DNA from 3 places in the Aeribacillus sp. FSL M8-0235 genome. Region 3 is predicted to be linked to each of the others. Evidence: predicted binding sites of a transcription regulator. Region 3 holds the regulator's gene; each other region holds the start of a gene.

What was found. Region 3 encodes LexA, which represses DNA repair genes until DNA is damaged. Its sites were predicted from a motif close to CGAACATATGTTCG; they were not measured.
Region 1: a site for LexA is predicted at 1,799-1,812, ahead of recA (recombinase RecA). Genes of this name have one in related genera too.
Region 2: a site for LexA is predicted at 1,765-1,778, ahead of NSQ71_RS11895 (Y-family DNA polymerase). Genes of this name have one in related genera too.

The regions. Positions count from the first base shown of each region.
Region 1 is NZ_JBBOBW010000001.1:2,095,308-2,099,574, reverse strand. Features, by position in the region: gene pgsA (CDP-diacylglycerol--glycerol-3-phosphate 3-phosphatidyltransferase) at 1-473, shown strand, start outside; gene NSQ71_RS10050 (competence/damage-inducible protein A) at 498-1,751, shown strand; gene recA (recombinase RecA) at 1,888-2,928, shown strand; gene rny (ribonuclease Y) at 3,177-4,267, shown strand, end outside.
Region 2 is NZ_JBBOBW010000001.1:2,447,453-2,451,719, forward strand. Features, by position in the region: gene NSQ71_RS11890 (YolD-like family protein) at 85-414, opposite strand; gene NSQ71_RS11895 (Y-family DNA polymerase) at 453-1,709, opposite strand; gene NSQ71_RS11900 (SDR family NAD(P)-dependent oxidoreductase) at 2,049-2,843, opposite strand; gene NSQ71_RS11905 (MBL fold metallo-hydrolase) at 2,844-3,812, opposite strand; gene proC (pyrroline-5-carboxylate reductase) at 4,138-4,267, shown strand, end outside.
Region 3 is NZ_JBBOBW010000001.1:1,968,930-1,973,196, reverse strand. Features, by position in the region: gene gdhA (NADP-specific glutamate dehydrogenase) at 709-2,088, opposite strand; gene lexA (transcriptional repressor LexA) at 2,418-3,041, opposite strand; gene yneA (cell division suppressor protein YneA) at 3,201-3,515, shown strand; gene NSQ71_RS09500 (YneB family resolvase-like protein) at 3,534-4,184, shown strand; gene NSQ71_RS09495 (DUF896 domain-containing protein) at 4,260-4,267, shown strand, end outside.

The DNA.
Region 1 (4,267 bases), 130 kb from region 3:
AAGTCATCCCTGTCAAACATGTCGTTGGCGCCCTCATTTTTATTTTAGCTTCGACGACCGATTGGATTGATGGATATTATGCACGCAAGCTTGGACTTGTGACAAATTTAGGAAAGTTTTTAGATCCTCTTGCCGATAAATTGCTCGTTTCTTCAGCTCTCATCATATTGGTGGAAATAGGTGCTGCTCCGTCTTGGATTGTCATTCTGATCATCAGCCGTGAATTTGCCGTAACCGGATTGCGTTTAGTTCTGGCTGGTGAAGGAGAAGTCGTAGCAGCTAACATGCTCGGCAAAATAAAAACATGGACGCAGATCGTGGCTATTTCCGCTTTGCTTTTACATAATATACCTTTTGAATGGATTTCGTTTCCATTTGCAGACATTGCTTTGTGGGTTTCGCTCTTTTTTACCATTTTATCTGGATGGGACTATTTCATGAAAAACAAACACGCGTTTGTCAATTCGAAATAACCATGTGGAGGATATTGTATGAATGTGAATGCTGAAATTATTGCTGTCGGTTCAGAACTGTTGCTTGGACAGATCGCCAACACAAACGCCCAATTTATATCAAAAAAGCTTGCTGAAATAGGTGTTAATGTTTTTTATCATACGGTTGTTGGAGACAATGCTGAGAGGCTCAAGCATACGATCGAAACGGCAAAAAAACGGTCGAATTGCATCATTTTTACCGGCGGGCTCGGCCCGACAAAAGATGATTTGACGAAAGAAACGATTGCACGTATTTTGAATAAACGCCTCGTGATCGACGAGGCGGCGATGAAAAACATTGAGGATTTTTTTAAACGGACGAAACGGACAATGTCGGAAAACAATCGGAAACAAGCATTAGTTTTGGAAGGTTCTACTGTTTTGCCAAATCATTACGGAATGGCGCCAGGAATGGCGTTAGAGGCGAACGGAATTACATATTTGCTAATGCCGGGCGTTCCGAAAGAAATGAAGCCGATGTTTATCAACTACGGTGTGCCGTTTTTGCAATATCATTACGGGTTAAAAGAAAAAATCATCTCGCGTGTACTTCGTTTCTTTGGCATCGGCGAATCTCAGCTTGAAACAGATATAGAGGATCTGATTGATCAGCAAACAAATCCGACCATCGCGCCGCTGGCAAAAGACGGCGAAGTAACATTGCGCCTGACAGCAAAACATGAAGATGAGTCGACTGCGCTGAAGCTGATTGACGAAACAGAAAAAAAGATTTTAAGCCGTGTTGGCCGATATTTTTATGGACACGGTGAAACTTCGATCCAAGAGCAGCTTATGAAGCTTCTAAAAGAAAAGCAATATACTATTTCGGCTGCAGAAAGTTTGACGGGCGGTCTTTTTTCCGAACAGCTGACCCATTTTCCAGGCGCTTCGAATATTGTGCTTGGAGGAATTGTCTGCTATACAAACGAAGTGAAGCAGCATGTTCTTGGCGTGTCGGAAGAAACGTTGAAAACAAAAGGAGCCGTTAGCTCTGAATGTGCGAAAGAAATGGCGGAAAATATAAAAAAATTGACCGGCAGCAATATCGGCATCAGCTTTACGGGAGTGGCAGGACCTGATCCTTCTGAAGGAAAAGAAGTTGGGACTGTCTATATCGGTATTCAAATCGACGATCGGCCGACGGCAGTCTTTGAGCTTCATCTTTCCGGTACTCGGGAAGGGATCAGGCACAGAACGGCAAATTATGGCTGCTACTATGTAATGAATGTAATAAAGGAAATGGAAAACCGGTTATGAGCGTCTTCATCCGGTTTTTTAATTTTTATATAATGAAAATTAAAAAACGAATAAATGTTCCCTTTTTTCTTGGCAAACAGGAAAAAACACGGTATATTTATTTTGAAGCTATCAATTTTTTAAGGAGGAAATTGTATTGAATCATGATCGTCAAGCTGCCTTGGAAATGGCGTTAAAACAGATTGAAAAACAATTCGGAAAAGGTTCGATAATGAAGCTTGGAGAACAAGCTGAGCGAAAAGTTTCAACAGTTCCAAGCGGATCGCTGGCATTGGATGCAGCTCTTGGCGTCGGCGGATATCCTCGAGGTCGGATTATTGAAATATATGGACCGGAAAGCTCCGGTAAAACGACAGTGGCCCTTCATGCCATTGCTGAAGTTCAAGCTCTAGGCGGGCAAGCAGCGTTCATCGATGCGGAACATGCGCTCGACCCTGTCTATGCGCAAAATTTAGGTGTTAATATTGATGAACTGCTTTTGTCGCAGCCCGATACCGGCGAGCAGGCTCTTGAGATTGCAGAAGCTCTCGTTCGCAGCGGTGCAGTCGACATCATTGTCATTGACTCGGTCGCAGCACTCGTCCCAAAAGCGGAAATTGAAGGCGAAATGGGCGATGCGCATGTCGGATTGCAGGCGCGTCTTATGTCGCAAGCGCTTCGGAAGCTTTCAGGAGCCATCAGCAAGTCGAAAACCATTGCGATTTTTATTAATCAAATAAGGGAAAAAGTGGGCGTCATGTTCGGAAATCCCGAGACAACTCCAGGGGGACGCGCGCTGAAATTTTACTCATCTGTCCGCCTTGAAGTGCGCAGAGCTGAACAGCTGAAACAAGGAAATGATATGGTAGGAAACAAAACGAAAATTAAAGTTGTCAAGAACAAAGTAGCGCCTCCTTTTAGAACGGCAGAAGTTGATATCATGTACGGGGAAGGGATTTCAAAAGAAGGAGAAATCATCGACCTGGGAACGGAATTGGATATTATACAAAAAAGCGGTTCGTGGTATTCTTACCAAGAGGAGCGTTTAGGACAGGGAAGAGAAAATGCAAAGCAATTTTTGCGCGAAAATCCGGATATTCGCGATGCCATTCAGCAAGAAATTCGCAAGGCATATGGCCTTGAAACGAATGAACCTGTGCAAGAGGGGCAGGAAACGTTCGAGCTTTTGGATGAATAATGTACGCACATCTTAGCGTAAGGCTGGCGGAGTAGCCGGTCTTATTTTTTTGGTCAAAAAAAGCCCCATCCTTTGTTCGACAAGATGAAAACTTGACAAGGGTTATTCCCACATTTAAAATGGATATGTATATTTTTTCATTTTTGCAATATATTTAACATATTTTTTTGGAAAATGTTATCGGGAGAGTAAATGTGTAATGCCGACACTTTCTTTGTGACAAGTTCATAGCAAGAGGAGGTGAAAGAATGGAACTCATTGAAATCATCTCCATTTTGCTTGGCCTAATCGTCGGTGCAGTTGTTGGTTATTTTGTTCGAAAATCCATTGCTGAAGCGAAAATAGCGGGTGCAAAAAACGCCGCGGAACAAATTCTTGAAGATGCTAAGCGTGAAGCTGAAGCAACGAAAAAAGAAGCGCTTCTGGAAGCAAAGGATGAAATTCATAAGCTTCGTTTGGAAGTAGAAAAAGAAATTCGCGAAAGAAGAAATGAACTTCAAAAACAAGAAAACCGTTTAATGCAAAAAGAGGAGAATCTCGATCGAAAAGATGAATCATTAGATAAGCGTGAGGCGATGCTAGATAAAAAAGAAGATTCTCTAAATGAAAGACAACAGCATATTGAAGAGATGGAAAGCAAAGTGGAAAAGATGGTGCAAGAAGGACAAATAGAGCTTGAACGCATTTCGGGTTTATCGTGTGAAGAGGCGAAACAAATCATCCTTGAACGAGTGGAAAAGGAACTTTCTCATGATATTGCTGTAATGGTGAAAGAAGCAGAAACAAAGGCGAAAGAAGAAGCAGACAAAAAAGCAAAGGCAATTCTTTCCCTTGCTATACAGCGCTGTGCAGCAGATCATGTGGCTGAAACGACCGTTTCTGTTGTGAATTTGCCAAATGACGAAATGAAAGGGAGAATTATCGGCAGAGAAGGAAGAAATATCCGCACTCTTGAAACGTTGACAGGGATCGACCTCATCATCGACGATACACCGGAAGCGGTTATTTTATCAGGATTTGATCCGATTCGCCGTGAAACAGCAAGAATTGCGCTTGACAAGCTTGTTCAAGACGGGCGCATTCATCCAGCGCGAATTGAAGAAATGGTGGAAAAATCGCGGCGGGAAGTGGACGAGCATATTAGGGAAATCGGAGAACAAACGACATTTGAAGTTGGCGTTCACGGTCTTCATCCGGATTTGATCAAAATTTTAGGCAGATTGAAATTTCGAACGAGCTATGGCCAGAACGTGCTGAAGCATTCAATAGAGGTTGCCTTTTTAACCGGATTGATGGCTGCCGAATTAGGTGAGGATCAAATCCTTGCAAGACGTGCAGG
Region 2 (4,267 bases), 480 kb from region 3:
ATCGTCATTTTCTAAGCGTTGTAAATCTGCATTTTCCTGACCTTACGCTACCCCTATTAAGTTTGTATTTCTAATGCTGTTTTCTTAGTATTGCTCAATTTCAATAATATCTCCTAATTTTAAAACATGTTTTTTAGTCAAGTAATCAACAATTCGTAATTCTCTTTTTAGCTGATCGATATAATGAATATTGCCGACAAGCTTCTTTATTTCACCTTTTTGATAATAGGTGAATTGTAGAGTAATGTTCTCTTCCATAGCCTCACAGATAACTTCATTAAATTCTTCATATTTTTGTTCATCTAAAACCGGTTTTTCGACTTTATCTAAACTTTCATTGTATTTCCTTAGTAATTTCACATGCTCGGGCAGCATCATAGCTGTCCATTTTATGCTTCCACGATCCTGAATCATTGTTTATCCCATCCTTTGCTTTCTTTTCTTCATATTCGTTACGCATAATGCCCGCCGATCAGCTTGTTGCGGTGAAGACTCGTTCCTGCCTTCGTATACGAAACAGCGCGCAGCAGTGCATTGGAGCCGTGCTTGTTCCGAATCGCATCCATTACATATCCTAAACGATGCTCTTTTATGCGGTTCGGCCTAAACAAATCAAGCTGCATGCCGCTGTCTTTTTCCACGTTGGAAAGAGAGATGGAAATTTTTCTGACTGTCTTCCCCTCATAAAAACGATCAAACAGCAAAAGGCAGGCTCGATAAAGATCCATCGTAATATTTGTTGAGACATCCATCGTTTTGGAACGGTAAAATCCTCCTCCGCCTTCCTTTTGGCTGTAGCCGATTCCAAGGCTGATTGTTCTCCCCGCCATCCGGTGTTCCCTCGCTCTTTTTGCCACTTCCTCGCACATTTCTAAGATGACGCATTTCACCTCTTCGGGGTCCGGATAGTCGCGAAGCAATATTTGATTTTTTCCAAAACTGATTTGCCCCAGCATAATCGGAGAGCCTATGTCGGAAAGATCTATTCCCCATGCGTGGTAATAAAGCTGATTCCCCATGACGCCGAACTTCTTTTCAAGGAGCTCTAACGGATAATTTGCGAGCTGACCAACTGTAAAAATTCCCATTCGATTTAACGTTTTTTCAAGTCTTGTCCCAATCCCCCACATCTTACGCAACGGCTTGATGCTCCACAGCTTCGTTTTGACATCATCATACGTCCATTCCGCTATACCTTTCTTTTTCGCCTCCAAATCTAGACAAAGCTTCGCCATCAATATGTTTGGACCGATCCCAACCGCGCATGGGAGAGAAAATTCATTTCGTAAATCTTCCACAATTTTTTCGGCCAGACTATGCGCATCCCCCCAAAGTCTTTCTGTTCCATCCGCAGTAATAAAACATTCATCTACGCTGTAAACATGAATGTTTTCTTTCGGAACATAGCGGTTCAGCAGCCGAGTAATTTCAGCAGAAATCCGTAAATACGTCGCCATTTTCGGAGTGATGAGGCGGATGCGGGGGTCGTTTGGAATTTGAAATAAGCGGGATCCGGTTTGAATTCCGAAATCTTCCTTCAGTTTTGGTGAAGCGGCCAATACAATGCTTCCTGTCCGCTCTTTGTCCCCAACGATAGCAATGTGGGCTGTTAAAGGATCAAGCCCAAGTATGACCGCCGCACAGCTCGCATAAAAGCTTTTCATATCGATGCATAATATATGCCGGTTTGGAAACGATTCATAATTCATTCCATCATCCCCTCATGAGAATGTATGTTCGGTTTTATTTTATTTTTATTGTATGGGAATATACGTTCGGTTTCAATGGGAATTTGCGCCATTTTTCGCGGTACAAAAGGAGCATAACAACGAAGTACGGCATCGAAAAACAGATATTAAGCTTGGAAAGCTTATTCAAAATACAGCCGCGTTTTTTAGAAGATTTAAGTTGGAGACAAATCGGTGAAAGAGCTGAATTTTTTATCAAAATAAAAAGACGCTTGACGCGCCTTTTCAGAAGTGAGAGCGGAGATTTTAGCGAAAAGTCCGCCTTCAGCTTTCTGTTCATTTCCTGCATCATGCTCCCGGTCATTTTTGCCGAAACAAATTTCCGGCAACTTTTTCAAATAGGGAGGGCATGAGACGATAAACAAGCCCGCCAAGCTCCATCCAAACAGGCATATTAATTTCCCGTTTATTTGTCAGCATCACGCTCACGATTTTTTGTGCAACAGCTTCCGGATTAAGCATCCAGCGTTGGACGTTTTTCACATAATCCCCTGACGTATCGGCAAGATTGAAAAAATCCGTTTCAATTGGACCCGGATTGACAGATGTTACAAAAATCCCGCGGTCCGCCACTTCCATCCGCAAGCTGTTCGTAAAGCCTAAAACAGCATGTTTTGTAGCAGAATAGATGCTTGATTTCGGAGTAGCTATTTTGCCAGCCTGAGAGGCGACATTAATAATATGCCCTTCCCGTTGGGCCAGCATCATCGGAAGAACCAGCTTTGTCGCAGCAATTAATCCGAACACATTTACTTTAAACATTTGCTGCATCTCTTCGAATGTTGCTTCCTCTGCATTTCGAAAAATACCAAAACCAGCATTATTGACTAAAACATCCACTCGGTCAAAATTCTCTGTGATGTCCGTAAATACTTCGGAAACTGCGTCAAGGTCACTGACATCCAGTTCGTAATATGTACAAGAAATAGAGTGAGAGGCTTGAAGCTCATCCGAAAGTTTCTTGAGACGATCCTTCCTCCTAGCCAGCAAAACTAAATGTCCACCGCTTTCTGCAACGATCCTTGCGATTTTTTCCCCGATCCCGCTCGATGCCCCCGTAATAACTACCAATCGATCTTTAAGCCGCGAATTCATTTATTTGTCACCTCTTCGTTGCGCGGAAAAAAGTAAAACGCCATTTTCTATTCTTTTGTTAATTTTTCCATATTGTTCTAAATAATCAAGCTGAGCAACAGTTTCTGATATAGCAAATAAAAGCTCTTGTTGATAAGCAGCCGGAAAAAGAAGCTTGCAAAGAGCAAACACCGTCATTTCCTGTTTTTCTAAATGCTTTAATACGGTGAGCGCGCGTTCATGCTGTTTGTCTAAACGGTTCCGAATCAACAGGTGAGGATCGAAAAATTCATCTTTATGACCCGGAAAGACAACAGAAATCGGAATATGCAAAAGCTTTTTCAAAGATTCATTATATTGCAGCTGAGGTTTTGGACGCTCTTTTCCTTCATACGGCATTTCAAGAACAGGATTGGAGGAAATGGTTTTCAGCAAATGATCGCCGCCGATCATTCGGCAGTCTTCCTCATTGTACAAAACGATATGGCTTTGGGCATGTCCAGGAGTCTCAATGACTGTAAACCCAGGCATCCCGTCTATTTCATCTCCTTCTTGAATGGAGGAGGTCAGCGGATGATTGCGTGGATATAAGGAAAGATCAAGATGATCTAAGTGTGACTTAAACGACTCTGGGACGGCAAACTGCTTCAACAATTCTAAAAAAAATTCCTTTTGCCGATCAAAAAAACGCACATCATGAGAAAGCCAAGGAGCAAGCAAACGATGGCCCAAAACACGAAGATCGCCATCAAAAAAATCGAGCAAACCGATATGGTCAGGATGATGGTGGGTAAGAATGACTTGCTCAATATCCTCAGGCACAAGCCCTATTTCCTTCAGCTTATGTTCAAAAACTCTCCACGCTTCCTCCGTTTTCATCCCTGCATCCACTAATGTCAATGCGTCCCCTTTTACAACATACACGTTCACATCTTTAATCGGATAAGGTATAGGGATCGTTATTTTATAAATTGCATCTTTGCTGAACATTTTTGCAAACCGCCTTTAATTTTTTAATATAACTTATTTTACACATGATAAATCAATTTGTCATTTTATTCAAATAATTCATAAGTATACTTGACAAGCCGTAGGAACTGATAAAAAATTAATTCTACAACGCTTTTAGAATTTAAGGCAGGGAAACATTTCATCATACAAGCCTATCCAAAGCATGCGCTTCTGTTGCTTAACAGATGAATAGTAAAACGTTTTCTCGCTACCTTTCCAACTGAATCTCTTCTCTTTTAAACTAAGTTTATAGGGAAGAAGTTCAAAAGAAACATATAAAACAATCAGGAAGGAGTCTCTTTTTATGTACAAGTTTGGATTTATCGGAGCCGGATCTATGGCGGAAGCTATTATATCCGGATTGATCAACGGGAACAAGTGCCGGAGAGAAGAGATCGTTGTGACAAACCGTTCCAATGAAAAGCGGCTCGAGG
Region 3 (4,267 bases):
CAGAAATATGTTTGCGTTGCAAAAGATCTGTATTTTCGGTTAGGGCGCATGTCGATTTTGTCTGCGTTCAGTTTAGCATTTTTACGTGATGCATGTAAAGTCGGTAGTACATCGTCAACGAATCGTCTTATCCAAAGTCAGTCAGTGAAAATACCGCCGTTTCATTGGAGGATGGGCAGCCGTATTCGGTGTTTTTTAGATGAACAAGTATTTGTGCTGAAGGTTATTGGCACTGGATAGAAGGAGCAACCATATCAATAATAAAATGCTTTAATTGGAAAAATCAATTTTAATAGCAGTTACTTTGTTTCTATAAATTTTATACTTGATGATACAAAATATTGAGAGTAAAGAAGAGAAGAAGCAGAAAAACAAACATCAGTGCAATCTGTCTTTTTTATTTAAAAAGCAAGAGAGATAATCAATCCAGGCATCAGCGTAAAAAAATATGTAAGATAATCTGACATAAAACTTCAATTCTCTCATTGAATGGGATACACTGATAGGGAAAAATTTGATCCAATCGTGGAAATAAAGAAGAGTGAATTTGGATCGGTGTGATGTCAATTTCTATTCACTCAAGTTAAGATGGGGTATTATAGTGAGCATGATGAATCGCCAAAGCAGGGTAGGTAAAGCTTTAGCGATTATCATATATGTTTACTCACTATAAAGAATAAATGATGGAAATGACCATTTTTCTATCTTTTAAATGACTCCTTGTTCTACCATTGCATCAGCGACTTTTTTAAATCCTGCAATGTTAGCGCCGACGACAAGATTTCCGGAGCAGCCGTATTCATTTGCAGCGTTGACGCAATTTCGGTAAATGTTCTTCATGATATCACGTAATTTTGCGTCGACATCTTCAAAGCTCCAAGATAATCTTGCGCTGTTTTGAGCCATTTCTAATGCTGAAACAGCAACTCCGCCTGCGTTAGCAGCTTTTGCAGGTCCAAAAAGAATATTGTTTGATAAAAACACGTCGATCGCTTCTAATGTAGACGGCATGTTGGCGCCTTCTCCAACAGCTTTGAGTCCGTTGGAAACAAGGAGTTCAGCTGCTTTTTTATCGATTTCATTTTGAGTAGCGCATGGGAGGGCAATATCGCACGGAATGGACCAAATTCCGGAACAGCCTTCATAATATTCTGCATGAGGATGTTCATTTACATATTCTTTAATTCTTTTTCTTTCAACTTCTTTTAACCTTCTAACCGTTTCAAGATTAATTCCATTTTTATCAAAAATGTAGCCATCAGAGTCGCTGCATGCGACAACTTTTGCACCTAATTGTGTTGCTTTTTCAATCGCATATATGGCAACGTTCCCAGAACCAGAGACAACAACTGTGCTTCCTTTGAAGCTTAATCCATGGTCTTTAAGCATTTCTTCAACAAAATAAACAGTTCCATACCCTGTCGCTTCGGTTCTCGCTAGGCTTCCGCCGTAACCAATGCCTTTTCCGGTTAACACCCCAGCTTCAAATCCGCCGCGTATTCTTTTATATTGGCCAAACAAGTATCCGATCTCTCTTGCGCCAACTCCAATATCACCGGCAGGAACGTCAATATCTGGTCCAATATGTTTGTAAAGCTCTGTCATAAAGCTTTGTGTAAATCTCATAATTTCCCCATCTGATTTACCTTTCGGATCAAAATCAGATCCGCCTTTTCCTCCGCCGATCGGCTGCCCAGTCAATGAATTTTTGAAGATTTGTTCAAATCCTAAAAATTTAATAATGCTGGCGTTGACGGTCGGGTGAAAGCGCAAGCCTCCTTTATATGGCCCAATTGCACTATTATATTGCACTCTAAATCCGCGGTTTACACGCACTTTTCCTTCGTCATCCACCCATGGAACGCGAAAAATGATCAATCTTTCCGGCTCAACAATTCTTTCAAGTATTCCGTGTTTTATATATGTAGGATGTTGAGCAAATACAGGCACAAGCGAGTCAAATATTTCTTTTACAGCTTGAAGAAACTCAGGCTCATTCGGATTTTTTTCTTGCACGGATTGAAATACTTCATTGACATATTGCTTTGCATTTTCCAGTTCACTTTGTTTCATAAGTAATTGATTCATAGCACCTCTCCTATACCTAAAATTTAAGCAGTTAGAAGAATTCAAACAATTCAGTAAATCATCCCGGCACTGACTAAGGAAGCGAAATCTACAATAAAAAATTCTACAACAAAATAAATCAAAAAACAATGACTGTTGAGAATTGTTGCATAATAGCTTTGCATGCAGGCGCGGAGAAGGCGCCTGAAATTTGTTTCATTGAATCTAGCTTGTCTGCATACATATTGATTAGAAAACATTTTTAAAAATTTAACATCGCTAAGAGAGGGAATGTTGAAAATTTTATAAAAAGAAAAAGGATGCCTCACCTGTTTTGAGACATCGAATATTCAGTGTATGGAACGGTATAGCCCGATCACTTTTCCGAGTATTGTCACATTTTTTAAAATAATCGGTTCCATTGTTGGGTTTTCCGGCTGAAGCCGTATAAAGTCTTTTTCTTTGAAAAACCTTTTTACGGTCGCTTCATTGTCGTCTGTGAGCGCGACAACGATGTCGCCGTTATTGGCTGTTTGCTGCTGTCTGACAATAACTAAATCTCCGTCCAGAATGCCTGCTTCGATCATGCTTTCTCCGACTACTTCAAGCATGAAAAGTTGATCATCACCTGACGCAATATGATTCGGAAGCGGAAAATATTCTTCGATGTTTTCAACGGCAGTGATCGGAATACCAGCCGTCACTTTTCCGATGACCGGCACGTTGATCACATTGTTTGTTAGAAGGTGGTTGCCATCATCGTCCAAAATTTCAATGGCTCTCGGCTTTGTGGGGTCTCTTCTAATCAGTCCTTTGCTCTCAAGCTTTGCTAAATGCCCGTGAACAGTTGAACTGGAGGCAAGACCGACCGCTTCGCCGATTTCTCTTACAGAGGGAGGGTATCCTTTCTTTTTTACTTCCTCCTTAATGAAGTTCAAAATATCTTGTTGTCTCTTAGATAATTTTGTTGACATGTCAAGCACCTCAGTCATATCAATTTGTGTCGATTATAGCATGATTTTTCCAAAAAAGCAAACGTAAGTTCGAATATTTGCTTGACAGAAACATGTGTTCCCTTTTATACTTAAAAACAAAAAACCGAACAAATATTCTGTTTCAGGGGGCGGTTCTAAATGGATAAATTATCATGGTCTTACATCGTTTCTTTTTTCCTTGTCATCATGGCGGCAGTTTTGGCGATTTCGTATACTGGAGAAAGGGAAGAGCTCGATCATTATATGGAGGTTCAAGTGAAGGAAGGGGACAGTTTGTGGAAAATCGCTGATGAATATAAAGAATATGACAATATGTCTCATTCAGAGTTTGTAAAATGGGTTCAGGAGCGAAACAATCTCCAAAGCCTTGTTGTAAAACCGGGGGAAACAATCGTCATTCCGATTGAAAAAAATAAATACTACAATGCTGAATATTTGGCAAACAAAGAATAACCGCAAGGAGCATTTAACATGAGAGCAGTCGTTTATGCAAGAGTCAGCACTGAAAAGGCAGAGCAGGAAACATCTTTGAAAAGACAAAAAGACGAGCTGTTAAAGCTCGCAGCTGAAAACGGTATGGAAGTTGTTGAAGTGATAGAAGAAAAAGCGAGCGGGTATGATGTTGATCGTGAAGGGGTTTTTCAACTGCTGGAATTGATTGAGGAGAAAGAAATTGAAGCGGTATTAATACAGGATGAAACAAGAATTGGCAGAGGAAATGCCAAAATCGCCATTGTCCATTCCATTTTGAAACAAGGCGTGAAAATTTTCACCGCTGCCCATCGCGGGGAGATGGAACTGTCTGAATCAGACACGATGGTGCTTGAAATTATAGGAATTGTGGAAGAATATCAACGAAAAATTCATAATTTGAAAATAAAGCGGGGAATGTTGAGAGCTATACAAAATGGGTACAGGCCTGAAAAAAATTTAAAGAATAGAAATTCTTCCTATAAAAGAGAGCGAAAAGAAGTTCCGATCGAGGAGATTGACCGATTGCGGAAAAACGGCCTGACATTTTCAGAAATAGCGGCAACATTAAGAGGATTCGGCTATGATGTTTCAAAAGCTACTGTTCATCGCAGATATCAACAATTTTTGTCAGAAAAAGGCGAATCATAGCAATAATTGTTGTCATTAGTGGTTGCATTTAGTATGATAAAAGAGCGCGGCAAAAATATACAAGGGGTTCAGCTTATGATTTC